2 regions of the Lactobacillus sp. UMNPBX4 genome follow, and region 1 is predicted to be linked to the other one. Evidence: riboswitches for the same ligand, from Rfam matches in the RefSeq annotation. Region 1 holds a riboswitch; the other holds the start of a gene.
The links. Region 1 has a riboswitch for lysine ahead of lysA (diaminopimelate decarboxylase). Riboswitches for the same ligand answer to the same signal wherever they lie in the genome.

Region 1 (15,266 bases):
CGATACTCCACAAGCTGAATTACCTGCTCACCTTGATATGGTTGAAAAACTTAAGCATGCAAAAGAACCAGTCACATTAATTATGACCGGTCCTTTAACTGACTTAGCACGTGCTCTTGATGTTGACCTAGATATTGAAAAACATATCAAAAAACTTTACTGGATGGGCGGCTCTCTTGATGATCATGGTAACGTAGCCATGGTTAACGCAGATGGCAGTCAGGAATGGAATTCATTCTGGGATCCATACGCTGTTAAACGCGTTTTTGATTCCAATATTTCAATTCAAATGGTGGGCCTTGAAAGTACTGAAGAGATCCCATTAAATGATGAATTGCGGCAACACTGGGCAAGTTTACGCAAATATCCAGCTATGGATTTAGTTGGCCAAGGCTACAGCCTAATTATCTCAATCCCTTCTGCTGAACTTTACCTTTGGGATGTACTTACTACAGTTAGTGCATTGTATCCAGAAGTTGTTAAAACTGAAAAAGCTAAGGCTACAGTTATTACTGATGGAATGAGTGCTGGTAGCTTTAGACGTGATCCTAACGGTCGTGAAGTTGACATCGTTACTAAAGCAAACAAGGAATTATTCTTCCAAAAGATGGATGAAATTCTTGAGAGAACTAAGTAATAACATTACCATGAACAATAAAAGCATCCCGGAATTGGGATGCTTTTTAATTAAATTGCCTTAATAAACTTTTTATATAAAATCACGGCAATCCACGCCGAAATAAATGAAGGTAAAACGACAACCACTAGCAAATTCGGATCTAGGAAATTACCTACTCTAATGAAGTGAGTAATCGTACTGATATGCTTAATATTGCTGAAAATTGCCTGATAAACTGTCACATAAATCAGCGACCATTGAATATAATATTCAACCAAAGTCAAAGTCGTCGTCGAAAACTTGAAAACATGAGCGGCCACTCGCATTCCCCAATAGATAAACATCCCGGAAAGTACCACAAATGCCGCCAGCAACAAGAAGAGATTCCCTAAATTCACATGATCCTTATCCTGCATCATGAAATATGCAATTACAAAAAAGAGCAAAAAGTTAACTGTACTAAAGAAAATTTGAGCAAGAAATAAAATTGCCGCCTTCAAAAATTCAAATTTATGCTCCGAACGAAAAAGGGCAATAATCAAGATGATAATTGCTCCAATAACAAAGTATGTTGTAACGTGCATTAATCTTCCTCTACTTTTTTGCTTGCTTTAGAGCATCCGTAACTGCTTCTTTAACTCCATTTGAAGTAAAAGTTGCACCACTTACCGCATCGATATCTGCAGATTGCTTAGTCAGAATTTCATTTTCAAGCTGCTTTTCTGCTTTTTGACCATATCGTGGCGTTTCAGTAGATAAATCTAAATCAGCTGCCACGATTTTTTGATCCTTAACAGTTAACTTCACTTTAACAAAGCCTGCCATGCCTCTTGCTTCAGCATCATATATTCCATCTTTTAACATAAAAATTCCCCTTTTAAAATAAAAAAACGCCCTCATACATATTGTACAATACATACAAGAGTAATTTTTTCAAAAAATGTAAAGATATAAGTATACCATTAACTATCAATAACTGATATACTTATGTGCGGGTTATAATTTCTATAAGTCCTTATTATAATCCATCATTACAGGTAGTTGAATCCCCTTCTACCTGTTTTTATTATAGTATAAAATAACAAATGTTGCTAAATAGCTAAAAAAGTTTTTTGTTACACTATCTCTCAATAGTTACGTTAAAATTGTAGAGGGGATTATAGTTTTTTCATTTGAAGAGGTAAAACATGTATCCAGATAATAATATTCTTACATATTTAAAATGGCGTGGAGACATTGACTTTAGTACATCGCCTTTCAATGATATTGATGCACTTGTTTTATCTATTTTTTCTTATCTTGAATTGCATGATATTGTTAGTGGCGATGCTAAAACAATTACTGTAGATGAAGCAGCTAAGCTCTATTTTGCAGATGATCACCCACGTAAGGATAATTTGCAATATCAAGAACTATTTAAATTAATGGCACGAGCCGAGCGTTTTAAAAAGGCGCAATTATCTTATTTTACTAGCACGTTAACTGAACATACTCAATTTAGTGCCATTAAAATCGAATTAACTGATGGAACTAATTTCGTCGCCTTTCGTGGTACAGATGATTCACTTATCGGTTGGAAAGAAGACTTTGAAATTAGTTTCAGAATTACTGTTGCACAAAAGCAAGCAGTTAAATTACTCGAACGTATTTTAAAAGCGGACGATCAAGATTATTATCTTTGTGGTCACTCAAAAGGTGGCAATTTAGCCGAATATGCTGCAATTAATATTGAGCCCAAACTTCGTAAACGAATTAAGCGGATTTACACTTTTGATTCTCCTGGTATCGCTGAAGAAGTAGGTGCACAGCTTCCATTAAAATATCTACAAAACACGTTAAGAAGATTTGTGCCAGAGTTTAGCGTTATCGGCCGCTTATTTGAACCTGACGGGATCCATCCAACTATTGTGAATAGTACGCGCAATAATTTGAGTCAACATGATACTTTCAGTTGGCAAATCATTGGTTCGAGCTTTGATACTAAAAGGCATAGAAATCCGCAATCAAAAGTTTACAATCAACTAATCAACCAATGGATTGGAAACGCAACGCTTGAAGAACGCGAATCTCTAACCAATGATTTATTTGCTGCACTAGGCGCAAGTGGCGCTACCAAGATCAACGAATTAGATAAAAATGGTTTCGGTGGTTTTGGAGCTATTCTGCTGTCATTCACAAATTCTTCTCGTAGAACACGCTTCGTTTTTGGCTCCTTGTTTTCATCAATTTGGCAAACAATCAAAAGTCGCCATCTAACTAAAGTACTGTTTTCGACTGATACAATCGTTGGTTGGATCCTGGTAGTGTTGGGTATCATCAGTTTAACCCTGCCTCAATATGCATTACGTGCTTTTGGTGTTCTAGTAGCATTTGCTGGAATTGGCTTTAGTGTCCATCAAATTTTAGATACGGCAAATTCTAGTTTAAAAGGGAAGCAGAAACAGTTCTTTATTATTTCATACTTAGTTGTTTTTGCTCTATCAACGGCTTTAATTTCTAATAATCGTTTGTTAATCTTCTTAGCTCACTATTTCTTGGGAATATTTTTAATTATTTATTCTTATGTCAGACTGCGGCAACTAATTCTTCATAGAATATCAGGCGTATTCCGGATCACAGTCGTGGCTACGGAAGCAGTTATCGCCTTTGCCTTAGGAATTATCGTCATCATTAATCCACGAGCATTCGATCGCAAATCTATCCTGATAATGGGAATTTTATTAATTATCTACGGTTTCTTCAAACTTATTGGAGAATTATTTGATCAGCTGCCCAAGATGCCAAAAAATCACAGATGAAAAAGGCAAGATGGATTTTTCCATCTTGCTTTTCGTTAATCAAAAACAGTTTGCCAATTGGGATCTTTGGATGCCTCATAACACATCTTTATTTGTTCAGGCGTATTTCGACCAAGTGATAACTTAGGCAGATTATTTAATGAAAAGTAACGACAATCTGTAGTTTCAATGTTCTTTTCGAATTCGCCACCTATTACCTTGCACAAATAAAAAGCTTTTATAATTCCAGTAGCTCGAATTGGCTTATTATGTTTATTTCGATCTTGTAAAGCGATCAATTTAATTGGTTTGACATCTCTACCTGATTCTTCTTTTGCTTCCTTAATACAGTTTTCTTCTGTAGAAAGATTGGCTTCACACCAACCACCCGGAAGTGACCAATCGTCAGATAGTTTCTCATGAACTAATAAAATCTGATCATCTTTAAAAATTGCAGCTCTTGTCTCTATTTTTGGAGTCTGATAACCTTCATCACCGCAAAATAAAGTTTTCACCTTTTCAATTGGTATCTCTGTTTTAACAGTCATCATTTCAGCCGCAATTTGGCGAATCTGTTCATATCGTTCACGATCAAAGACATCATGACCATATTTCAAACCATTTTGAGCAATGCTCTGTAATTCAATTGCCCAATCAGTAAATTGATCTCCTGTTTTCATCTTTAGCCTCTATCTTTTAATAAAAGTGTTAGATTTAATATGTTTTAAAATGCTATAACCTACGCTTTTAATTTGATTTTTACTACCATATGACTGATTTAAAAACATCACAATTCCATTTTTATTGTCTGTAGTAAGTTGCATCCAATTAGTAAAATGAGTATCTCCAAAATTACCATAAGCTAATTTCAGTTTACCACCATCTTTTAAATAAAAACCGCCAGAGTATGTATTAACTTTGGATTTTAAATGACTTAAATAATTGAATTTCTTCTCAGTTAAAACTTTGCCATTATGCAATCCTCGTTGAATCTTATAATAATCACCAGCGGTAGAGAATAAGTTTCCCGCACCTGTAAGTTGAGACACTACATATCTATTAGCATAAGAAGCGCTTTGATAGTTTTTACCATGACGATAAAGATATGAAATAGCATCTGTCTTTGAACGAGGAATATTTTGATAAATATATGTATGTTTTAAATGAAGTGGTTTAATAATTCTGCTTTTTACGTTTGCTGCATAAGATTTGCCTGTTACCTTGCGAATGATACCTGCAAGCAAAACATAATTGGCATTATTATAATTAAAAGCTCCCCGCTTGGTGTGAGATGTAGCATTGGCCTTAGCAACAGTCCAATTAATTGCGCCCTTTTCAGAGAAATTAATACCATGACTAGACTCGGTACCAATCACATTAATTCCTGAAGTATGGGTCATTAATTGACCTACTGTAATATGCTTAGCCTGCTTTAATCTTGGATACCACCGTGAGATTTTAGTATTTTGTGAAAACTTTTTTTGATAAATTAACTGCGTAATAATTGCCGCTGTTACAGATTTTTGCAATGAGCCAACAGGATATAATAATTTCTTATTACCATTTTTAATTTTACGTCTGTAGTAGCCATAACCAACATTAGCAGTTTGACGATGTCCATCCTTAACAATTTCAATCGTGCCGCGTAAATGATGCTTATTCATTGTTTTAATAGCATATTTACGTAATTGACTATTGGAATATGTCTTGGCATTAACTGTTGCGCTATTACCTAAAAAAATAAATGAAGATAAAAATGAAATGGCTAACATTATCTTTTTTGACTTCAATCTAAAAAATCCCCCTCTGCCATTTAATCCTGAAATATTCTACCACAAAATTAAAAGCACAAATATTGCCTACTAAACAATATTTGTGCTTTTTTATTTTTAGTTTTAGATCAAATTCATTTTTACTAAGTATTCCGCATTTTCAACAGTGTTCCAAGCTGCACCCTTTAAGAGGTTATCAGCTACGATCCACATATTAAATGCACCTGGATTTTCATAATCAGGACGAATACGACCAACAAAAGTCTCGCGCTTACCTGCTGCATTAATAGGTTGAGGATAAATTTGATGTTTAATATCATCTTCAAGCACAACACCTGGGAAGTCAGCAACTGCAGCCATGATATCTTGAGTTGTTGCACTTTCATCTTCAACAGTGAAGTATACACTTTCACCGTGAGCAATTGGAACAGGGACTCTAACACAAGTTGCAGTGACTTTGATGTCTTTAGCGTTCATGTCGTTAAGCATAATCTTCTTGGTTTCATGAATCATCTTCCATTCTTCATGAGAATAACCAGAATCTTCTAAGACATCAATTTGTGGTAAAAGGTTAAATGCTAGTGGATAATGCTTCTTATCACCTTTAGTTGGCAAAATTTGTGCATCTGCTTGCATATCTTTGCCATCCAAATAATCTTGTGTTTCCTTTTTTAATTCTTCAATTGCGGCTTGACCTGCACCGGAAGCTGCTTGATAAGTTGAAACGATAATTTGCTTCAAACCAAACTTTCTTCTAATTGGTTCCAAAGCCATCACCATTTGAATAGTTGAACAATTTGGATTGGCAATAATACCGTGATGCTCTTTCAATGCATCTGGATTTACTTCTGGTACAACTAATGGGACATCTGGTTCCATTCTAAAAGCACTGGTATTATCTACACAAACTGCACCGCGCTTAACAGCTTCTGGTAAAAATTTCTTTGATACTGCACCGCCAGCTGATGAAAGAACTAAATCAACGCCATCGAAGGATTCTGGTGTAGTTTCCTCAACAGTTAAATCTTGATCTCTAAACTTTAATACAGTACCAGCTGAACGTGATGAGGCTAATAACTTTATACTTTTTACCGGAATAGTTGACTTAGCCAATTGATCAATCATTCTTCTACCAACAGCACCCGTAGCTCCTAAAATTGCAACATTATATTCTCTAACCATTTTTATTCAACCTCTTGTAAAAAATCATTCATTCTCTTCATTGCTTCTTGTAAGTTCTCATCGCTAGATGCATATGACAATCTTACATAACCTTCACCGCCAGGACCAAAGGCACTACCAGGAGTTACGCCTACCTTAGCTTTGAAGGCCAAGTCTAATGCAAATTGCATATCATCTTTGCCATATTGAGATGGGATTTTCGTAAAGATGTAGAAGGCTCCTTCCGGCTTTACTGCTTGCATCCCCATCTTATTTAATTTTTCTAAGACAAAATCTCTTCGTTTTTGGTAAACTTTGCGATACTCCACTGGATCATTTAATCCATTTTCTAATGCTTCGATCGCTGCGGCTTGGGATGAATCAGTTGTCGTTGTTACCATTAAGCCGTGTACTTTACCGATTTGATCCATAATTTTAGCAGGTCCTGTAATGTATCCTAAACGATAGCCAGTCATCGCATGGGACTTGGATAAACCAGAAATATAAATTGCTCGCTCAGGAATCAAACTAGCAATAGAATGATGCTCAACACCATAAGTCAAAGTACTGTAAATTTCATCAGTAATAACGTACAAATGATTTTCTTCAATTACCTTAGCCAAAGCCTTAATTTCATCTTCTGTATATTCCACACCTGTTGGATTAGTTGGATAATTTAAAATCACGGCTTTAATTGTCGGATTTTCTTTAATAGTCTCAGTCAATTTTTGCGGCGTTAATTTGAAATTATCTGCAGTTGTGTTCATCAACACGTAACTGGCATCGGCTAAAGTAGCAACTGGCCAATATAATGAAAAGACTGGCGTTGGAATAGCTATCTTGTCACCAGGATTAGTAATAGCAAAAAGTGCAGCGTTGATCGCTTCTGTAGCACCAACTGTAACTACAATTTCTGTTTCTGGATCGTATTTAACGCCGATAGTCTTATCTAAATAGTTGCTAATAGCTTGTCGCAATTCTAATTTTCCTTTTTGAGGAGCATAGTGTGAATCATTATTTTGGATGCTTTTAATTGCGGCTTCTTTAACATGTTCAGGCGTATTCATATCAGGCTCGCCTAAAGTTAATTTGATGATTCCTGGAATAGTTGAAACCTTATTATCAAAGATTCTAATTCCTGAAGCTTTGACATTTTGTACTTTTTGGCTAAAACCTAAATCATTAGCTAATTCCGGCATAATCTTTCCTCCCTTAGTCTTTAAAGGATATTTTCTAAACCAATTACTAATTCATCTAATTGGTCAACTTTTTCTAACGCCACTTTTACTCCACTCATAAATGAGCCACGATCAAATGAATCTTGACGAATAGTTAATGCTTCACCCGGTCCCCCAAATAATACTTGTTCATGTGCAATATAGCCAGGCAGACGAACTGAATGAATCTTGATTCCTTGATAATCACCACCGCGAACATTTTTCAAGGTTTCCACTTCATCTGGTGCTGTTTGATGTTCAGGACGATTTTCAGCAATCATCTTAGCTGTAGCAAGCGCCGTTCCGGACGGAGCATCTTTTTTATCAGCGTGATGCATTTCAATAATTTCAACATCTGGGAAATATTTAGCAGCTTCTTTTGCAAATTTCATCAACAAAACTGCGGACATTCCGAAATTGGGGGCAATCAGACCGCCTACTTTTTCTTTTCTTGAAAGTTCAATCAGTTCTGCTTCTTGCTCATCACTCATACCGGTAGTACCTACTATTGGTCTAATATGATGTTGCAATGCAAATTTTACATTGTCATATACTGCCTTAGGTGTAGTAAAGTCGATCCAAAAGTCTGCTAAATGATCAGGAATTTCTGTCAGGCTCTTAAAAATTTTAGCGTCTGCAGGCAAATGATATTGTTCAGGATTATTTTCGGCAATTGGAGAAAGTCCTGCAACTACTTCAAAACCTGGCATATTGTTAACTAAATTCACGGCTTTTTGCCCCATGGCCCCCGTAAAACCTGCAATTAATACTTTTTTAGTCATTTTCAAGGTCCTTTCCTAAATCTAGTGGCAATTTTTGCAATAAGGCTTTATCTTCTAAGCCTAAATGCTGGGCTAAAGTTACTTTTTCTTCATCATTCAAGGCAACTAAAGGCAAACGACAATCTCCTGTTTCAAAACCTTGTGCATTTAAAACTGCCTTTACTGGTGATGGAGATGGATACATGAACAGAGCTTGCATTCTAGGCGTTAACCAACGTTGAATTCTTGCTGCTTCGGGATATTTTCCTTCATATAAAGCATCATACATCCGGCGCATTTCTTTAGTATAAATATGAGAGGCTACGGAAACGACACCATTTGCTCCGAGCAATCTTGCAGTTAAGGCTTGGGTATCTTCTCCGGTAAAGACTTGAAAATTCGCTGCTTTATGATCGATGATGTATTCCATTTCTTCAAGGGATGCACATTGCTTAATTCCCTTAATATTATCTAATTTAGATAATTGAACAACCGTCTCTTTTTCCATCTTGACGCCGGTTCTGCCTGGAATATTGTAGATTAAAATTGGCATCTTAACGTTGTCATTCACTGCAGTAAAGTGAGCAACCATGCTGCGTTGATTTGGCTTATTATATGGCGGTACAACAACCAATGCATAATCAATGCCGTCAATTTCTGCCACTTCATTGGTAAATTTAATTGTTTCAGCAGTATTATTGCTACCAGTTCCGGCAATCACAACAGCACGGCCATTAACGATTTGACCAAAGTGTTTATACAATTCGATCTTTTCATCATGAGTCAAAGTCGGGGTTTCACCGGTCGTACCACCTATCACAAAGCCATTACAGCCTTGCTCAATTAAGTAATTGGTTAATTTTTCCAAACTATCAAAATCAATCTTTTTATTCTCATCAAATGGCGTCACAATTGCCGTCAATAAATCTGCATCAATTAATGTAGCCATATTAGTTCCCCATTCTATCGATTAAAAATCCCTTAATTGCGTTAACTCCGCGCATAATACTCTTTTCGTCTGGATTCAAAGTTGCTGAATGCAGCTGTGAATTTGGATCACCAACACCTAGCCAAAACATTGTTCCTGGAAATTTGGCAAGTAAGAAGCCAAAATCTTCTCCTGTCATTTTTGGCTTAGTTTCAACAAAATCCACTTCCGGATTATTCTTCATATAATTAATGAAGTTTTTAGTTAGCTCTGGATTATTTTCTACTGGCCAATAACCACCCTGATTTAACTCAAGATTTACTTTCATGTTATAGCTACGAGCTATACCTTCACATAGATCACGCAACCGTTGATCAATTTGCAGAATCATTTTTTGCGTTAATCCGCGAATTGTTCCTTCAATCCGAGTCTGTCCAGCGATTACATTTCTAATAGTTCCAGCTCTAACCTTACCCAAAGTGATAACACCGCTTTGAATTGGATCGATACTTCGTGAAATAACCGTTTGTACTTGCATAATTAGACTAGCAGCAGCCACCACAGTGTCATTAGCATTCTGCGGAAAAGCCGCATGACCGCCCTTACCAACCAAATCAATGTTAACTTCAGTAGTTCCTGCAAATAATGTACCTTCACGACAACCAATTATTCCAGCCGGTAATTCAGGGTTATCATGCAAGCCATAGAATTCATCAGGCTTAAACTTCCCCTGAAAGATTCCTCTTTCATATGCTTTTTTACCGCCACTTTCACTTTCTTCAGCTGGCTGGAAAAAGAACAGCATATTATCCTTAGGCTGATTTTCACTGAAATAACTAAGTAGTCCTAATGCAACACTCATGTGAATATCATGACCACAGGCATGCATAACTCCTGGATGCTTTGACGAAAAAGGTAAATCTGTTTTCTCCTCAACTGGTAACGCATCAATATCGGTCCGATAACCAATTGTTCTTTGCGGATTGCTTCCTTTAATTAGTACCAAAATCGCTGTTGGTAATTCTTCTGGTACTTTTACAGTTAAAAATTCTGAATTAAATCCCTTAATTACTTCTAGTAAATAATCATGTGTCTCTTTTTCTTGTAAAGCTAATTCAGGAATTTCATGCAAATGCCTTCTAATTTGAATTAGCCCGCTTTCAGTTAAAACTGCCATAATTAAATCTTTCTCAAGTTATCTTCTAGTCCTGTCTTGCTCTCAGTTTGATCGTCAACCTTTTTAATTACCTTAGCAGGAACGCCAGCTACCATCGTATGTGGTGCTACATCATGAGTTACGACTGCACCAGCGGCAATTACGGCACCTTCACCAACATGGACACCTTCGATCACTACTGCATTGGCACCCATTACTACGTTGTCGTCAATCTTAACTGGAGTAGCAGAAGCTGGTTCAATTACGCCTGCTAAAACGCTGCCTGCACCGATATGGCAATGCTTGCCGACGATTGCACGTCCACCTAAAACAACCCCCATATCAATCATGGTATCATCACCTATTTCAGCACCGATATTAATAATCGCACCCATCATGATGACTGCATTTTTACCAATAGCTACCTGATCTCGAATAATAGCACCTGGCTCAATTCGCGCATCAAATTTCTTCATATCAATCAGAGGCACAGCTGAATTTCTAGCATTATTCTCAATACGATAATCTTGAATCTTGTTGTAATTTTCTTTTAAAAATGGTTCAACATCTTTCCAATCACCAAAAATCACTCCGGAATGTGCTTCAGTGAAATTGTCGATTCCTTCTGGAAACTTGATTTGATCAAGTCGTCCCTTAATAAAGACCTTAACTGGCGTTTTTTTAGGAGCATTGCCAATATAATTGATAATACTTTTTGCATCTAATTTCGTCATAATCTTTCCCCTTTAAAAATTAATCTTCATTATTATATGGTTGATCTAAATGAACTAAATCTTCTAGACTTTCTCGTTTAATGACTAGTTGAGCCTTGCCCTTTTCTGCAAAAACAACAGCTGGACGAGCATTGCGGTTATAATTTGAAGCCATTGAATAACCATATGCTCCAGTATCAAGCATTGCTAAAAGTGAGCCTGATTTAGTTGCTGGAAGTGCTTGATCTTCAGCTAAGATGTCACCACTTTCACAATATTTACCAGCGATTCTGACATGTTCAGTCAATTCAGCTCGAGGATCAGTAGCCAAAACTGTTTCATATTTTGCATCATATAGAGCTGGACGAATATTATCACCCATACCGCCATCTACAGTTACATATGGACGATGACCCGGAACAATTTTGCGACTCCCTGTTGTATATAAGTTATAACCGGCTGGTCCTACGATAGAGCGACCAGGTTCAATATCAATTTCTGGAAGTGGAGATGAGGCATTTTTAGCTTCTTCTTTGATAGTTTTAACAATTGCCCTAACAAATTCTTCTGGCTTTAATGGATTATCTTCTGCAGTATATTTAATACCAAAGCCACCGCCGACATTAATTACTTGAGCAGTATAACCATATTGACTACGCCAATTTTCAGCAATTTCCATTAATTTTTTAGCAGCCATTTCAAAACCATTCAATTCAAAAATTTGTGATCCAATATGAGCATGTAGCCCGATCATATTCATTCTTGAGTTAGCTAAAACTTGTTCTAAGGCTAAATCGGCTTGACCAGATTCTAAGTCAAAACCAAATTTACTATCGACCTGACCTGTTTGATCATATTCATGTGTATGAGCTGAAATGCCTGGCGTAATTCTTAACATGACATCAATTTTGGTATCTTGTTCACGTAAGACCTGATCCAATAACTTAATTTCATGAAAATTATCAACAATAATTTTGCCCACATGATTTTTAACGGCCATTTCAAGTTCTGACTTGGACTTATTATTACCGTGAAAACTGATTTTCTCTACTGGAAAATGTGCTTTCAAGGCTGTATATAACTCTCCATCTGAAACCACATCAGTGTAAGCTCCTTCTGCTGCAGCTACTTGGTACATCGCTATACAAGCAAATGCTTTGCTGGCATAACTGACGGCATACTTTACATTTTCTTCTTCAAAAACCTTTTTAAAAGCTCTAATTTGATTACGAATTTGCTCTACATCGTATACAACAAGAGGTGTGCCATACTTTTTAGCTAATTCAACTGTATCAACACCGCCAATAGTTAAATGTCCTGCTTGATTGATCTGATTTTCTAAAATTTGTGAATTCATATCTTGCCCCTAGTCTCTATCCATGCGAAGCACCCAATAAAAAAATCCATTGTCTGCGCTAAACAAACAATGGATTAGTCTTCACTTAATCTAATGGTCGATAGCGCTCCGCGAATTTTGTCCGCGACAGTCCGTAATTTATTCAATCACGACCCAGCTTATCCCTTTAGCCTGGTTTAAGCTTCGGCAACCTCCCCTTTCGCAATTAGTCTTCGTTTTGCCTAACTCGTAATTGCTACTTATGTCAGTTGCGCCTCTTCGATTTACATGTAGTCTACATTCTTATTAAATTTTAGTCAATACTTTTTTATTGATTTTTAATTTATACTATATATGCTTTTCTATTCAAGGCCGGTATTTTCAACTTTTTGTTGCAAGATTAAAAAATAATGCTAAAATTCAAATTAATTTAGTTTGGATCCATTTTTAAATTAACGAATTATGAAATTTCACTTTAAGGGGATTATGTTATGAAAGTAGTTAAGTTTGGTGGTAGCTCTTTAGCTAACGGACAAAATGTAGAACAAGCATTAAATATTATTTTAAGTGATCCTGAAAGACGCGTAATCGTAGTTTCTGCGCCAGGTAAAAGAAACGATGACGACATCAAAATCACAGATCTTTTAATCAAGTACGCCAATATGACACTTAAGAGTGAAAATACTGATGAAATCGTCCAAACCATTTTTATGCGTTATCAAGAAATCGGGCATTTCTTTGGTGTAGCTGACGAAGAACTTAAGGTTATCAAAGATATTCTTTTAGCTTTACCTAGCAGAAATTATCCTAATTCGAGCTACTTAATGGCCGCTTTTAAAGCTCACGGCGAACGTCTTAACGCCCGTTTAATTGCCATGATATTGCAACATCAAGGTGTTAAAAGTCGCTTTCTTGATCCAACAGAAGCGGGTTTAATCGTTACGGGCGAACCTAACGATGCATTGGTCAATCCGGAAAGTTATCTCAATCTTGACCAAGTAAAAATAGAACCTGATGAACGGGTTATTTTCCCTGGATTTTTCGGTATCACCCCATCAGGTAATATTGCCACATTTTCACGTGGTGGATCCGATATTACTGGGGCGATTCTAGCTCGCGGATTTCATGCAGATATGTATGAAAACTTTACAGATGTTAACGGAATTTTTGCAGCTAATCCGCATATTGTAGATAATCCACAATCCATTAGGAAAATGACTTATCGCGAGATGCGAGAACTATCTTATGCGGGCTTCTCTGTTTTTCACGATGAAGCTTTGATTCCCGCTATTCAAGGCCAAATTCCTATCAACGTAAAAAATACTCATGAGCCTGATCAACCTGGTACTATCATCGTTCCAGACAAGGACTTTGTACCAGATAATGTTATTACTGGTGTAACCAGCCAAAAACAATTCTCAGCTCTTTATTTGCATAAATATTTGCTAAACAAAGAAGCTGGTTTTACTTTACGTATCCTACAAATCTTGTACAAGCACAATGTGCCATACGAACACATGCCTTCTGGTATTGATGACATCACAATTATTTTTAACAATGATTTCCTAAATGATCAGCTAATTGATCAAATTTGTAATGAAATTCAAGCAACAATCAATCCAGATCAACTTGAATGGATTGACGATTATGCCATTATCATGGTCGTTGGTGAAGGAATGAAGAAATATCATGTTGTTAGTCGCCAAATTTTAGATTCTTTAGGTGATCACGATATTTCACCTCGCATGATCAACCAAGGTGCATCCCAAATCTCAATGATGATCGGAACCAAGAAGGAAAAGGCAGACGAAGCAGTTAAAATTATCTATCAACAATTTTTTACGAAGGGAGAAAATCATGGTTAAGTTATTAAAAGTACATGGGTCACAAAATCATTTCTTTATCCTTGATCAAACCGAATTGAAGCAAGAATTGTCTGATTCTGAACTAAAAGAATTAACTATTAAGCTTACAGATTCACAAACTGGTCTTCTTGACGGTGCAGACGGTGTATTAGTAGTCAATAAGCCAGTCAGAGAAAATGCTTTGGCCCAAATGCGTGTTATCAACGCCGACGGTAGTGAAGCTTCAATGTGTGGCAACGGGCTTAGAACTGTCGCTCGTTATTTAAGTGAAAAGTACCAAAAAACTAATTTCTTGGTTGATACAATGAATGCTAGTCTCCGCGTTAGAAAAGACGATGACTTTGCCCCAAGCGTTCCTGCCTTTGCAGTTGAAATTTCGCCTGTCCATTTCAATAAAGAAGCCTTGCCATTTGATAATTTAGGACATGATCGTCTAATAGATGATTTTGCTCCTGAACTTTATCCCGGTTTACGTTTTTCTTCTATTGCCGTGCCGAATCCCCATTTAATTAGCTTTGTTAATCAAAAACAAATAACAGGTCCTATCCTAGGAATCGTCGGTAAACGACTCAATAGTGAGAATCCTTACTTCACTGATGGTGTTAATGTTAATTTTGCTCAAATCCTTGATAAGAATCGCTTATTTGTGAGGACTTATGAACGCGGTGTTGGCTTTACCAATGCTTGTGGAACTGGAATGTCTGCTACCTCATTAGCATTTTGTTTAACCAAACCAGAAATGGCAGAATTTGACACACCAATCAACGTTTACAATCCAGGCGGCATGGTAAAAACCATTGTTCACTATGAAGACAATAATTACTGGATTGAACTCATTGGAAATGCGACCTTTACTCATCAAATTTCTATTGCTGAAGAGGATTTAAGAAATAGGAACTTTGCTAATGCACAAATTACTGAAACTAATGAGCAAACCGCCTATGAAAGATTTGTCGATAAT
Region 2 (15,266 bases), on a different contig from region 1:
ATACGTTTATTTAATTTTATCCATTTCTGATATTGGAGGCAATAAAAAAAGAATGTCTAAGCGACATTCTCAATGAAAAGTATTAAATTCTGAAAATTAATAATCCTAATCCAACTATGGTTAAAATAATCAAACCGGCAAATTGCATGATTGTCCATTGAATAAAGAATTTCTTCTTACTTACACTACCGTGTTGGTTGAAAGTCTTTAATACCAACATATTGGCCATTGAACCAATAGCTGAACCAAAACCACCGATGTTTGAACCCAAGAATAATGCTTGGACATAGTTAGTAAACTTACCAACTAAGATAGTCGATGGTACGTTACTCATAACCTGACTTGAAAGAATTGAAGCGAAATAAGTTGAAATTTCGGAGTAAACCATACCATGAATTAAGTTAACAATTGCGGGAATTTGTTGGATATCACTAATAAAGATGAAGAAGCCTGTAAAGGTAAGAAGTAGGGCATAGTCAATCTTAAGCATTATGCGCGGATTGATGGCAAGTGCTAAAATTATGGCGACAATTAATGGCCAAATGATATCAATTGCTCTGAAGACGCCAAAGAAGAAGAAAATAAATACTACAGTTGTAATAATAGTAGGACGCCAACTAATTCTGATAGGTTCTGTTTTTTGAGTAGGAATATCTTTTTTAGGGATAAGCAAAAAGACCAGCCACATGATGATCAATGAAACTACCAAATAAGGTACAGACCATTCAAAAAACTTAATTGGACTTACGTTGTAGCGACTTACTAAGAAAATATTGTGCGGATTCCCCCATGGTGTAAATGCAGCACCAATATTTGCCCCCATACCAATTAAGGTAACTGGCAAAATTTGTGGTAGCTTGTAGCGCTTAGCGATATTTAAATAAAGTGGAATTAAAGTTAATACAGTAATGTCATTACCTAAGAACATACCGGCGATAACGGCCAAAACCGTGAACAGCATGTTCAACTTACGCGTATTATCTGCGATACTCGTAAGTTTGTACGCTAAAACATCCAGAACGTGCAAATAAGCATAGATCTGGATCAGCGTCAGCATTGCGGCAACAGACCATAAAGTGTGAAAGTTAATATCTGCTAACCGCGGCTTAGCGAAAAAAAGACTTACTACTGTAATTAAAACTGTAATCTGTAAAATTCTATCTTTAGCAATATTCTTTAAGACGGTCATAAAAGCGCCCCCTTACGTATTACAATCGTCTAAAAACCCTATGTACCATTTTGAGCCTTTTTGTGGTTGCATGCAATGATAAATTTTAAAAATATCAAGATTAGCGGCATTTTCGAGCATATTTTTAGTTAGTTGGAACTAGTCGTGCTATATTTAAATAAGTAAATTAATCAAATTTAGATTGAAAAGAGGAAACAAAATGACAGAGAATGCAATTTCAATCAATATTAAACCAGATGCTGCAGAAATGATTAAAAGCAAGATGGATGCAGATCACCAAATTGTCATCTTGGCTTTAGATGATGGTTCAACCAAGTATTCTAAAAAAGGCGGCACTTGTACTATTGGCGACAGCTTCCAGTTTGTAATCCTTGCTGAAAAAGATCCTAAGTATAATATTTCAATCGAAAATAATGCTGGTCTTGACTTGTATACTGCTCAGCCGGAAACAACTTTCTTTGAACCAGGTCTAGTGGTAAATGCGCGCAACTCAACTTTGAGTTTATCTTCAGACAGCGGCATTATTGATGGCGGGATGACCGTTACCCAATATGAACCTGAAGCAATTACTGCTGATGATCTAAAAAACGGCGGTCAATGTTAAAAATAAAATTAATCATAGGGACGAGGGAATGACCTCGTCCTTTTTTAGTATAGAATTAAGAAAGTGATTTCAATGCAAGGGGGGGAAGAACAATGACTTTTGTCAAAGAAATAAAAGCATGTAGTCGTGAATTTTGCCAAAATTGGCTGCGGTATCTGCTACTTTTTATGGGATTAAGTTTATTTAATCAATTTATTGTTATTCCATTTTTTCGCTATATTACAACCTTTGTTTTGCAGGCTAGTGCTATTCCGTTCGTATCTTATCAAAATGTAGTGACGATCATTACGACGCATACGGTTGCCTTTTTAATTTTGATAATTGAGTTGCTGCTTTTATTAGTAATCTTGTATGCGCAATTAGCTTATTTACTTCATGGCGTTTGGGATATTAAGCATCAAGTTTTTACGTGGAAAAATAGTTTTATTCAAACTTGGCAAAATATCAAAAAAATTCGTTTGGGCACGCTTTTTATTTTGATGCTCTATTTTTTATTGGTAGTACCGTTAGCCGATGTCATCTTTAGAACACCACTTTTAAGCAAAGTGCAGATTTCAGAATTTATCTTGGATTATCTGACGAGAACGCCAATCTTGTTAGCCGTTTTGATTGCGTTTTATTTAGCCACTTTGATCCTTGGTGCAAGGCTAGTATTTACTTTACCCATCATCGTTTTTGACCACTTAAAGTCAGCGCAAGCAGTAAAAAGAAGTTGGCGATTAACGGCGCACTACCGTTGGCGGACGATTTGCTGGAGGATTATTGTTTTAGCCGTTTTATCTGCAGCAGTCATGACAATTTTCTATTTAGCAATGTATTGCTTGCAGCTATTAGTTGATTTATTACCTGGGAAATGTCCGTTAATTGTAGCCATTATCAATCTTTCGCTTGTTCAAATTATTAGTGAAGTAGCGTTAGTCTATGTTAGTGTACTGGGCTTATCTATTATTTTGAAAGCCTTAAGGCAAGAAAAGATAAGTCAAACAGGTAAAACTAAAAAGATAATTCTAAGTACATTAGTTGTGTTTGTACTAGTAATGATTAATGCAATATCCACCAATTATTTATATTTGACTAGTGTAAATGCTAAAGTGCCAGTAATTATTTCTCATCGCGGCGTTGATGATAAAAATGGCGTACAAAACACGTTACAGTCATTAAGAAAAACGGCTAAAGAAAAGCCGGACTACGTTGAAATTGATGTTCATGAAACTAAGGATAAAAAATTTATCGTAATTCATGATGAGAATTTATTGAAGCTAACAGGAGTTAATAAAGCCCCGAATGATTTAACTTTACGGCAATTAGAAAAGTTAACTGCCAAAGAAGACGGCTATCATGCTAAGTTAGTTAGCTTTGATCAATATCTTGAGGAAGCCAAAAGACTGCATCAAAAATTGCTAATTGAAATTAAAACGACGGCTAAAGATTCGAAGAAAATGCTGCAGCGCTTTAATCAAAAATATGGCAAAACGATTCTCAAAAATACGTATCAAGTACAATCACTCGACTATCGCGTGGTTGAAGGACTGCACTTAATTAATACACGTTTGGTTGTCTTTTACATTCAACCTTATAATTTTACTTATCCGCAAAGTGTTGCTAGTGGATATTCAATGGAATATTCTACCTTGAATTCAGACTTTATTTGGCAAGCCCATTTGCAGGATCGTCCTGTTTATGCCTGGACAGTTAATGACGAAAAATTAATGAAGAAGATGATGTATCAACAAGTTGATGGCTTAATTACTGATCGAGTTGATTTAGCTAAAAAGGCAATTAAAAGTTTCCAAAAGGATGCTAGTTATGCTACGCGAATCTTAAATTATATTGTTGTCCTGCATCTGCCGAAAAATTTTGAATCTGCATGAAGACTTGATCTGAAGGGCTGGACATGGTAAACTATACTAGATTTTCGAAAATCTGAAAGGAAGTATAGCATATGCGTAAAGGTGAAAATTACAACACTGGTTGTGAACCAAACCAAAGACCTAAGAACAAGAGAAACGCAAAGAAGCGTGTTGCTCACGTAGCAGCAGTTGTTGCTTTCTTGAACAAGGCCGCAAAAGACGAAAACAAGTAATTTCGTTTTTTAAAATTAAGAAACAGAGGAGGGCTACTAAGAGATCGTTAGATTTGTTAGTAGCCTTTTTTCATGCAATGGGAATTTTGAGAAGGTTAGGTTATGAATAAAAAATATATTAGACTAGTATATTTTGCACTGCTGGCAGCACTGCTGGCAGCACTGCTTTTTCCAATTATTACATTTTGGCTAGCGGATTCTTTCCAAATTAACGTGATTAACGGTTTGTTAATGATTTTTGTATTAGCAATCTTCGTTGGCCTATTTTCAGCTAGATACTTAGTTAGTTGGCTGATTATTATTTTGACTACAGTTGCAGTTGCTTTTTTGCTGCTGGGGTATGTGGTAATGGCAAGTACTGAAAAGACATTCTTGATTATTGCCTTTCCGGTTGAAGCAATTTTATTAAGTGTGGTGCGACACCATATTTTGGACTGGAGTATTGTCTTTGGTCGTGAAAGCGATGCTAAGCGCTTGATAGGCCACTATGATTTAAACGTGAAGCTGCAGACTTATTACAATGCAAGTAAACTTTATGAAGATTATCTGAGAAAGATGAAACGTTACCCTGACATGAATATTTGGGTTAATGCGGAATTGATCAGTTGGGCACATCACCAACAAGTCGAAGAGCACCATCCACAATATCATGCCAAGTTATTACGTGAGATTGCCAAGATTTTAAAGGAGACACGCCTAAGATGCGAGTTTATCTATTACACTGGCGATGGTAAATTCTTGATCCTTTCACCTAGAGTTACAGATGAGATGTATAAGGAATTAGATGAGCAAGCTTACATTGCTTTGCAAAAATTGGATACCGGAATTCCGTTGATGCTTAAGGTAGCAACTCAGAAAGTAAACTTGCAAAACTGTGAAAAGTTTTCTGATCTGGACAAGCTCTTTAAGCATTTGGAACGAGGCCTAGAAACAGATATCATTGTGGAATATTTGAAGGCTGATCAAAATGACTAATTGGTTTTACTTTTTGGCAGTTGGCATTACGTTGATTTTTAGCATCTGTTTTTTCATCATTTTCTTTTGTACATTAAAAATTTTAAGTAATGTGAACCAGACTTTGATTAAATCGAAGAGGAAGAATGACAATGAGTGATGTAATGCAGATAATTACGTTGATTTCGATTTGGCTATCGCTGCTCATGTCGATGATTACTCTAAGTGGGGCAATTGCATTTTGGCTAAGGCACAGCAAGGTTTTAGTTAAAATCACACCGCTTCCTCGTTATCCTAAAGTGACGATCGTTGTCCCAGCCCATAACGAAGAATTGGTAATTAAAAATACGGCGACAGCAATTTTGAATCTTAATTATCCTAAGGATAAATTAGAAGTCTTATTTTACGCGGATAACTGTGAGGACCATACTGCTGATGTTCTAGACAGTGTTTTAGCAGAAGAAAGGTTTAAAAATCGTAACGCTAAAGTAATTAGACGAACTGGTACCGGTGGTAAGGCCGGAGTTTTAAACGATGCCTTGAAAATTGCTCACGGTGAATACCTAGGCGTTTATGATGCGGATGCCATGCCTGAAAGCAATGCGCTGTACTTTTTAGTTCGAAAAGTGTTGGAAAATCCTAAGCGTTATATGGCGGCTTTTGGTAGAAATAAAACGCGTAACGCTAAGCAGAACTTTTTAACTAGATGTATCAACCAAGAGATCGTTGTAACGCAGCGAATTCAACACTGCGGTATTTGGCAATTATTCAAAATTGGCCGAATTCCAGGTACTAATTTCATTATTAATAAAGAATATGTAGAATCAATCGGTGGCTGGCGTAATGGTGCCTTGACCGAAGATACCGATATTTCCTTTAAGATTATGGGCTCAGGCAAATTGATTGCACTGGCTTATAACTCTGAAGCTTTCCAGCAAGAACCAGAAAGATTGAAGGACTATTACTTCCAGCGTTTGCGCTGGGCTAAAGGCAACTACGAAGTGGTCATCAACAACTTCAAGCACTTGTTTGATCGAAGCAATTGGCGCGTAAAACTAGAAACGTTTTATTACTCATGTACTTTCTTCTGGTTTAATGCCGCAATTATTTTGTCTGACATTATTTTCTTAGCCAATGTGATTGCAATGATCGTCCACATTTGGCAGCCAGGAGTGCAATTGCCATTCACAATTACTTCAAGCAACATCTTGCTGGCACAGATTTTGTTGCTTAATTGGCTACTGATGATTTTGCTTTATATTTTGCAAATTTATGCGGCCATGTGTACGCAGTTTGGTCAGGCAACTACTGGGCAAATTTGGCTAGCCTTGGCCTCATATTTCTCATATTCGCAATTGTTTATCGTAGTTTCCGTTCATGCAGTATGTTCAGTTACGGCCGATAGATTGTTCCACCGTGATAGTACTAAGTGGGTTAAGACGAAGAGATTTGCCGATTAAGGAAGAAAAATGAAGAGACTAAATCATAATCATCATTTATCCCTGTATTTTATAGTTATTATCGCTATTTTTTCAGGGATTATGGCATATGTACGATTGCAAAACGGTAGCCAATTGCGCCACAATTTTTATAGACAATGGCACGAAGATTACGTTGTTAAAGTTAATAAACAAGAGAGTTTTATTGATACGACGCCAAAAACAAAAACCAGAACCGCGCTATCTGAAGGGCAAGGCTACGGCATGTATATTGCTGTTTTGTCTGCTAAAAGAAAGTGGAGCAAGAAAGAATATTTTGATCAACTGAATAATTTTTATCTCAAGCACCGCGAAACGATTAATAAAGACAAGACAGCATTAATGTCTTGGCGTGCCGTTGAAAATAATGGTCACTGGACGATTAATAAAAATAGTGCCACAGACGGTGACTTATTTATTGCCCAGGCATTATTACTAGCCAGCAAGCAGTGGCATGATGATAAGTATCAAAAAGAAGCGCATGCCATTTTGCAAGATATTTTGCGCTATGAGTACAATCCTGATACTGAAACGCTGACTGTCGGAGACTGGGCTGATTCGAAGTCCAAGTACTACAATTTAATGCGGACTTCTGATGTGATGCCGGAATTCTTCGACAACTTTTATCAAGAAACAGATGATAAGCGCTGGCTCGTGATCAAAAATACGATGCTTAAGCGACTTAACCAGCTCAGTCATCAAAATAAAACTGGCTTAGTGCCTGATTTTGCTTGGGTAAGCAAAAATGACGCCAAACCGGTTAAGCCCAAGACTATTTCAACAGAAAATGATGGCTACTATTCTGCTAATGCTTGTCGTGTTCCGATGATGTTGGCGGGATGCAATGATCGCTCAGCACAGAACACTTTAAAGAGGATGCTTAAATTCTTTAGTAAGCAAAACACCATAACAGCAGGCTATACTCTAAAAGGCAAGCCATTAAACAAGTACCAGTCTGCCAGCTTCAGTGCACCGATTTTCGATGCCGTATCGTTCAATCGAAATGAAGGCTATGACGATTTGTTCATGTCTCAGCAGTATATTTTTGCGCGTCATTTACCGCGAAATAATTATTATGATGCCGCATTGACGACAATGGCTGCTTTAGATGCTGATAAGCTATAAAAAAATCCCACAAAAGTGGGACTTTTTTTATTTTTGTTTTTATTTATTCACTTGTTCTTGCATCCCGGCAAATGCTCGTCGCAAAGCTAGGATACCGACCATTATGGCAGCTATATTTGCATCTTATTTTGATTTTTGATAACATAGTAAAAATTTTTAAACATTTTTAGCAATAAATTTTTAAGAGGAGGACAAAAAATGGGATTAAATGCATACATTCAAGGTTTTAACAGTTTAGAGTCAATCGATCGTGCACCAGGTTACTTCAAGTACCACCACCACTCAGTAGCTGATCACTGCTTCAGAACGGCTGAACTCGCACAAATGATGGGTGATATCGAAGAAGTTCACGGCAATAAGAAGATCAATTGGAAGGCCCTTTACGAAAAGAGTTTGAATCACGATTATACTGAACGTTTCATCGGTGATATTAAGACACCGGTTAAATACGCTACTCCTCAACTTAGAAAGATGATTGGTGACGTTGAAGAAACAATGACCACCAAGTTCATTAAGGATGAGATTCCAGAAGAATTTCAAGAAATTTATACTAAACGTCTCTCAGAAGGCAAAGATGATACTTTAGAGGGTAAAATTTTATCAATCTGTGATAAATTAGATTTGTTATATGAAGCTTATGGAGAAATCGAATTAGGTAATCCGAACCCGGTTTATATGCAAATGTTCAAGGAAAGTCTTGAAACGATCAAGAAGTTCGACGATTTAGTTTGCGTACAATACTTTATTAAGAAAATTTTGCCAGATCTTTTTAAAGGTGATTTCGCGGGAAAGGATAAGATGCAACGAATAGCTTTTAGCATTCTATTGTTAGGGGATGATTAGGTGAAATTTCAATGTAGTTCATGCGGGCTACGCATGGACTCTTTGCATTTTAAGCAAGAGGGGTTAATGAATCCTAAGTTGACCAGTATTTGCGACATTTGTATCACGCGCAACCTGAATCCGGAAGATTACGCAAATGATGCGGTCGCAACTTTTGCTCAAAGCTTGCTTTACACGTTTGTCGGTGCAAAGAAACAAGATCAATCAGGTTTTATTGTGAAAAATAAAAAGGACCGTAAAAAATACGAGGCCTTTTTACAAGATTATGATGGCAATGAAATCGCCCGCCAACAGATTAAAAGGTCTGATTTGAATTTGGCGGTAATTAAAAGCGAAGATGGCAAGCTTAATTATGTGCCTAACCAAGGCGTAACTTTTGAGCAAAATTTAAAGGGAATGGATTTGGAGATCAATTTCCAGTTAAACGAAGTTGATTTTATTGATCGTGAACGCATTCGGGCCAAGTATAAATACCGTTGTCAATATTGCGGCAGACGTGGCCGCAGCGTAGATCATAAGGATCCTGTTTCTCTTAGTCACAACAACAGCTTAGATAATTTAACTTTAGCTTGTGCGGAATGCAACCGAATTAAGTCGGATATGCCTTATAAGTTGTTTATTCAACTGAATGATCAAATTTCTGAGATCAATAAAAAGCTAGTTAAGTATGAAGATGCGCTGGGTACTTTGAGAGAAGAATTTGAGCATCGTCGGCGCTATTTAGCGGCTCAAGTACACCTTAAGGGTGTGATCAATGATCCTGAGCTAAATGCGATTAGAAAGCAAAATAAGAGCTTACAGGATGCCATTGATAGTTTACAAAGTGATTATGATGATTTGCGTCAAACGCGCAAGACGTATTTTGATACGGGCTGGAAATTAGCTCGCATTAAGGAAAATAAGGATATTATTTAAAACGTAAAAAAGCGCTATTTTTTGTAAACTCAATTCAAAATAGAAAATGAGTTTTAAAAAGATCATCCCCATATAGGAATGATCTTTTTAATTTTGATCTATCTAATTCGATCTTCTGGATCAAATAAATATTTGTCCCATTTAACTTCATTTTGGACAGTAGGGTGGAAGAGCAAGAATGCTAGCAACAGTTGACCAACGTAAGGAATTACGCCCAGCCACCACCAACCACCGTTAAAGCCTGCGTCGTGCAGACGACGAACAGTGTGACCTAATTGTGCTAAAAAGGCCCAAATAGCTGCTGCAATAAAGAAAATAATAAAAATGATGAAGATTACACCGATTACCTTGGCATCGCCAGAATCAAATTCAGTAACGCTGAAAGGAGCTAAAAGCATGAAAGCAAGTAGGTAACAAGCAAGTACGCCGATTGTCATGATAACATGGCTAATTGCAGTACCTACCCAGAATGAGGTTCTAGTAGATCTAGCATCCCACTTGAAGCAGTCAAAGAAGTGTTCCTTCAAGATTTGACCAATAGTTGGTATAGGAACATTACTTTTTGCGCCGTCCTCAGGATAATCTTGATCGCTGAACAAGTACTTGCCCCATTTAACCTTGTGTTGGACAGATGGCTGAAGTGCTAAGTAAAACATAAACATTGTGCCATAACCAGTGAAGGTAGCCCAGTACCAGTAGCCGCTGTAGCCAACGTCATGCAAACGACGGATCATTTGACCAAGGCCAGCTAGAAATACCCAGACATAGATAGCAATCGCAACAACAGCGTCGATTACTCTGATACCTGGATTAAGGCCCTCATTGAAAGCATAGAAGCCAACTACAATAGCTAAAATGGCAATAATGAAGTTGGTTAAGACGCTCCACCAGTAGGACTTACGAGTGGTTCTTGCGCTCCAATCGAAGGGATGCAAGTAGGTTTCGTTTAAAATTTGACCAAAACTTTCTGCTGGTGGTTTTGGTAAATCTTCATCATACGATTTGACGAAGTAATACACTCTTTCATTCATAAATATTCCTCCAATTAATTTTTTATTAATTATAAACTAAAAAAGCAGGGAAGTAATCAAACTTCTCTGCTTTTAAAATTTTAAAAGTCCATTTTTCTGAAGTTACTCAGGAACTTTTGTGTCTTTTCATTCTTTGGATGATCAAAGATTTGATCAGGTGAACCTTGTTCAGTAATGATACCGTCACTGATGAACAATACACGGTCTGAAATGCTCTTGGCAAAGCCCATTTCGTGGGTAACGATCACCATCGTCAAACCGGTTGTAGCAAGCTTTTGCATAACGTCTAATACTTCGCCAACCATTTCTGGGTCAAGGGCACTAGTTGGTTCGTCGAACAATAAAACTTCTGGATTCATTGAAATCGCACGGGCAATAGCAACACGCTGTTGTTGACCACCAGATAATTGTTGTGGTTTAGCCTTGATAAATGGATCCATACCAACCTTTTTAAGGTTCTCCATAGCAATCTTACGTGCTTCGTCTTTTGAACGCTTGAGGACCAATTCTTGGCCGATCATGCAGTTTTCCAAAACATTCTTGTTTTCGAATAAGTCGAATTGCTGGAATACCATGCCGACCTTGGATCTAAAGGTATTACGGTTGTAACCAGGTGCCAAAATGTTTTCATCGTGGAAATCGATCTCGCCACCAGTAGGTTCTTCGAGCAAGTTGATGCAGCGAAGGGTAGTAGACTTACCACCACCGGAAGGACCAATGATGGTCACGATCTCGCCTTTGTTGATATCGAAAGAAATGTCCTTCAATACCTTGTGAGCCCCATAGGACTTTTGCATATGCTTTAAACTTAAAATTACTTCGTTTGATTCAGTCATTAATTGTTTGCCTCCGCATCTTTTGGAGTACCAACTTGAACTTGGTTAGCCATCAAGTTGTAGTTCTTTTTACCTTCAAGTTTCTTTTCAATAAAGTTGAAGATTCTGGTAATAGTAAATGTCAAAATTAAGTAGATTGCCGAAATCATTAAGTAAGTTGGGAAGAACTTGAATGATTGACTGGCAATAGTAGTACCAACGAAGAACAATTCAGAAACTGAGATGATACTCAATACTGAAGTATCCTTGATGTTAACGATAAATTCGTTGGTGATTGATGGTAAACAGTTTCTAATAGCTTGAGGCAAGATGATATGCCACATTCTTTGGTTGTGAGTCATACCAAGTGCACTAGCTGCTTCAAATTGTCCTTCTGGAGTAGAAATAATACCACCACGGATAACTTCGGCAAGGTAGGCACCAGTATTGATTGAAACAATGATTAAAGCGGCAATAGTTCTGTTTAAGTTTAAGTGCCAGAATTGAGCAATACCGTAGTAAATTACAGCGGCCTGAACCATCATTGGAGTACCACGGAAAATTTCAACGTAAACTGATAATAACCATTTTACGAAGTTTAAAGCCCAACGCTTACCGCGAGTAGTTGGGGTAGGGATGGTACGAACGATACCTACAAGCAAACCGATAAAGAAACCAACAATAGTACCAACTAAGGCTAAAAGTAAAGTCATACCAATACCGGACATGATCATGCCGCCGTATTGCTTCCAAGTAGTTACTAACCAGTTTTCCTTCTTAGTTTGGTTACCAGCCTTAGGTTGTTCCTTAACGGCTTGTGACATCAATTGTTCACGCTTTTTGTTAGAAATAGTTCTTAAAGTAGCGTTAACTTCGTTAAGTAATTTAGTGTTGCCCTTTTTAACACCAATACTAGTTACGGAATCATCATGATCAACGTGGAAACCAGCCATCTTGTTCAAGTTAACGGCAATGATGTTAGGGTTAACGCTGTGGTAACTTTCGAATTCGATGTCTTCTGCAACATAACCATCGATGGTACCAGAAGCTAAACTTTGACGCATGGCTGAGAAGTCACGCATAGCTGGTTCACGCTTAGCACCCTTTAATTGCTTGATTAAATCGTAGTGCAAAGTACCTTGTTGAGCAGTTAACTTAGCACCCTTAAAATCAGATAATTTCTTAGCATTTGAGTATTTACTTGCTTTATTGGTAATAACAACGAAAGTACTCTTTCTGTATGGCTCTGAAAAGTTGATAGCCTTACGTCTTTCAGCAGTAGGACTCATACCAGCGATGATTAAATCAATTTTGCCGGAAGTTAAAGCAGGTAATAAACCATCCCATTGAGTCTTTTCAACCACAACTTTTTTGTGAAGTCTCTTACCAATAATTTTGGCGATTTGAACGTCATAACCATTTGCATAAGAATTTGAGCCATCAATTGGCACAGCACCGTTTGTCTTCTTAGGTTGAGTCCAATTGTATGGTGGATAGTTAGCTTCCATACCTATTTTTAATACGCTGGAATCTTTTTTAGCAGCTTGAGTCTCGCGGCTGTTAAAGCTGAATCCAATAAATAAACCGATCAGGATTGTTAGTAATGCTGCAATCCATCTAAATCTTGACTTCAATGAAAAACCCTCCAATGTTTTCAACATAAAGCCAATACAATAAAGCGTAAATAAAAACCTCGGTGCTTCATCAGCAACGAGGTCATAATCATCAGTATTAAAACCAAATCTTATAGCGCTCCCTGGGGACTAACCAGGACAGTCTATAGAATATTGTTCTATAGCCCAACAGATCAACACGCGAATGTTAAATCCATTTCGGCGGCAGCCCTAAGATAACCTTCATTGTCTTCGCGGACTCTGAATTATCTTGTGGTTGTCGCAACCTCTATTGCATTGGAAAATTATTTAACTATGGAAAGATAATAAAAGAAAAATTAAAATATGTCAAGTCCATCCATTATTTTTAGCATAATTTCTCTTTTTCATATCTGAAACGTAAGGATTTCCAGCTACGTAATAACGTAGTTTTTTATTAGCCCAAATAGGATCAGATTGATTAATACCCACGCGTTTATCTGCAATAATCTCTTGGGCAGGTTTTCTGTGTTTGTCTTCAAGATCAATTATAAATGGAGAATCAGAAAGAAAATGCAAATTCCAATTCTTGTCGTGTATTCCAAAAGCCTGCATCATTTTGGCTGGGCCATTAGTAAGCAAAACGCCGCTTTTGCCGTTTCTGTTTTTAATCATAGTATCAATTCCCCAAACAGGTTCAATTGCTCTGATAAGAATCCCTTGTGGTTCATTTTCTTCTTGACAGGCAACATCAAAAAAGAAATATTGTCTTTGTGCGTAGATATAAATGGTGCCGCCGCGGCGGTAAAGTCCTTCGTTAGCGGGACTGCGATGACCGCCATAAGAGTGGGCTGCACGATCATCTTTGCCCATGTACGCTTCAGCCTCGACAATATAGCCACCTAATTTTTCTTTTCCCTCATTATAAATAAGAGGTCGTCCAATTAAATCGTGTGTAATTTCATCAGTTGGACGATTAGTAAAGTAATTTGTGTAGTTCATTTAACGCCTTTCTGGTTTAAATTTTTTAATCTTAGTTATAGACTAATCTAAAAGAGAGGATTCTTTCAAATGAGTGAAATAAAATTAGTAAGAATTTATGATCATGAGCAACCTGCTGGCTATAGAATATTAGTTGATCGTATGTGGCCACGAGGAATAAGCAAAGTTAAAGCGGCCCTGGATGAATGGGATAAGCAGATTGGACCGACAAATGATTTAAGAAAATGGTTTAATCATGAGGATGAGAAGTTCCCGGAATTTGAACAAAAGTATATTACAGAATTAGATGCCAATGATTTTATGCCTGAGTTTATCAAAACTGTACAAGAGAAATTGAAAATAGGTGATGTACTCTTTCTTTATGGGGCTAAAAATAGGGAACATAATCAAGCGGTTGTTTTGAAGAAATATGTAGAAAAGAAATTGAAGTAAATAAAGAAGCTTATCATAACAGATAAGCTTTTTTATTTTAAATATGCTTATGTCCATGACGTTTAACACGCCAGAAGTGGAAAAGAATAGTCAAAGTTAAAATAGTAAAAACAATGATGGCGAAAACCATGTTTGGTAATTCAAAACGAAGAGGTGGAAGTGCTAAAAGTAATTTTAAGGCGATAATCCCAATTAATAGATAAGCCATTGGCTGTAATTCAGGGATGATATCCATTAATTTAATAATTATTTCGGCAACCCCTCTCATGCAGAGAATACCGATCATTCCACCGATTAAAACTACGACAGGATTACTTGAGACAGCTAATGCCGCCAGAACTGAGTCGATAGAAAATACGATATCCATGGATTCAATTGAGATAACCGTTCGCCAGAATAAAGACAAAACGTGTTTCTTCTTTTTCTTTCCTTTATGGTGAGCGGCCTCACGCTCTTCCTTTTCTTTTTCACGTTCAGCGGCTTGTTTAGGGTGACGCTGATCATAGAAAAACTTAAAAGCTAGGTAGAATAAATAAATACTACCAGCTAATTTAATTTCCCAAAAATGAATTAAATATGTTCCAATTCCGATAACAATAAAGCGGAAAAGGTAGGCACCCCATAAACCATATAATAATGATTTTTCCTTTTCTGCTTTTGTAGGCAACACTTGTGTTTGTGCTGCTAAAACTACGGCATTGTCAACGGAAAGCAAACATTCCATTAAAATCAGGGTTAGGATAATCATCCAATCTTTACCACTGGTTAAAACATGAGCCCAGTTGCCTAGGTCAAAAAATGGGGCATACATTTTAAAGATTGCCATGCATATGACTCTTTTCTAAATCAATTAACCTAACTTTTTCTTTTTGTCCTAGACGATAAGTTCCCACTTGATTATTGGAGAGAATAACTCTGTGGTCTGGAATAAAAATCAAAACAGGATTTAACGCTACCGCATGTGCTACTGCGCGTGCAGAAGTAGCGTTAGGTAATGATGTTGCAATATCACCGTAACTGGCTGTAAAACCATATGGAAGATTTTGCACAACTTGTAATGTTTTTCTTTGGAATTCAGTGCCAAATTCAGAAATATCAATCGGAACATCAAACTTTTTTCTTGTTCCAGCGAAATATTCTTTTAATTGTTCAATATATGGAGCTAATTTTTTAGGATCATGTACAAGCATTCGGTGAGGATAA

Region 2: it holds a riboswitch for lysine, as region 1 does, so the genes downstream of both, CP355_RS03135 (ABC transporter substrate-binding protein/permease) here and lysA (diaminopimelate decarboxylase) in region 1, are expected to answer to the same signal.

The regions. Positions count from the first base shown of each region.
Region 1 covers NZ_PCZF01000009.1:95-15,360, reverse strand. The annotation lists gene CP355_RS02875 (nucleoside hydrolase) at 1-637, shown strand, start outside; gene CP355_RS02870 (hypothetical protein) at 688-1,203, opposite strand; gene CP355_RS02865 (FMN-binding protein) at 1,214-1,483, opposite strand; gene CP355_RS02860 (Mbeg1-like protein) at 1,807-3,417, shown strand; gene CP355_RS02855 (NUDIX hydrolase) at 3,453-4,076, opposite strand; gene CP355_RS02850 (serine hydrolase domain-containing protein) at 4,086-5,186, opposite strand; gene CP355_RS02845 (aspartate-semialdehyde dehydrogenase) at 5,292-6,350, opposite strand; gene CP355_RS02840 (aminotransferase class I/II-fold pyridoxal phosphate-dependent enzyme) at 6,353-7,528, opposite strand; gene dapB (4-hydroxy-tetrahydrodipicolinate reductase) at 7,549-8,328, opposite strand; gene dapA (4-hydroxy-tetrahydrodipicolinate synthase) at 8,321-9,256, opposite strand; gene CP355_RS02825 (N-acetyldiaminopimelate deacetylase) at 9,258-10,412, opposite strand; gene dapD (2,3,4,5-tetrahydropyridine-2,6-dicarboxylate N-acetyltransferase) at 10,415-11,125, opposite strand; gene lysA (diaminopimelate decarboxylase) at 11,145-12,461, opposite strand; lysine riboswitch at 12,554-12,728, opposite strand; gene CP355_RS02810 (aspartate kinase) at 12,932-14,305, shown strand; gene dapF (diaminopimelate epimerase) at 14,298-15,266, shown strand, end outside.
Region 2 covers NZ_PCZF01000010.1:8,083-23,348, reverse strand. The annotation lists gene CP355_RS03195 (SLC13 family permease) at 83-1,189, opposite strand; gene CP355_RS03190 (iron-sulfur cluster biosynthesis family protein) at 1,389-1,793, shown strand; gene CP355_RS03185 (glycerophosphoryl diester phosphodiesterase membrane domain-containing protein) at 1,886-3,664, shown strand; gene CP355_RS03180 (hypothetical protein) at 3,736-3,876, shown strand; gene CP355_RS03175 (hypothetical protein) at 3,979-4,851, shown strand; gene CP355_RS03165 (glycosyltransferase family 2 protein) at 4,983-6,290, shown strand; gene CP355_RS03160 (glycosyl hydrolase family 8) at 6,300-7,433, shown strand; gene CP355_RS03155 (YfbR-like 5'-deoxynucleotidase) at 7,632-8,276, shown strand; gene CP355_RS03150 (HNH endonuclease) at 8,277-9,191, shown strand; gene CP355_RS03145 (DUF805 domain-containing protein) at 9,290-10,222, opposite strand; gene CP355_RS03140 (amino acid ABC transporter ATP-binding protein) at 10,303-11,058, opposite strand; gene CP355_RS03135 (ABC transporter substrate-binding protein/permease) at 11,058-12,671, opposite strand; lysine riboswitch at 12,777-12,950, opposite strand; gene CP355_RS03130 (DNA-3-methyladenine glycosylase) at 12,999-13,631, opposite strand; gene CP355_RS03125 (DUF488 domain-containing protein) at 13,701-14,063, shown strand; gene CP355_RS03120 (TerC family protein) at 14,101-14,889, opposite strand; gene CP355_RS03115 (methylated-DNA--[protein]-cysteine S-methyltransferase) at 14,876-15,266, opposite strand, start outside.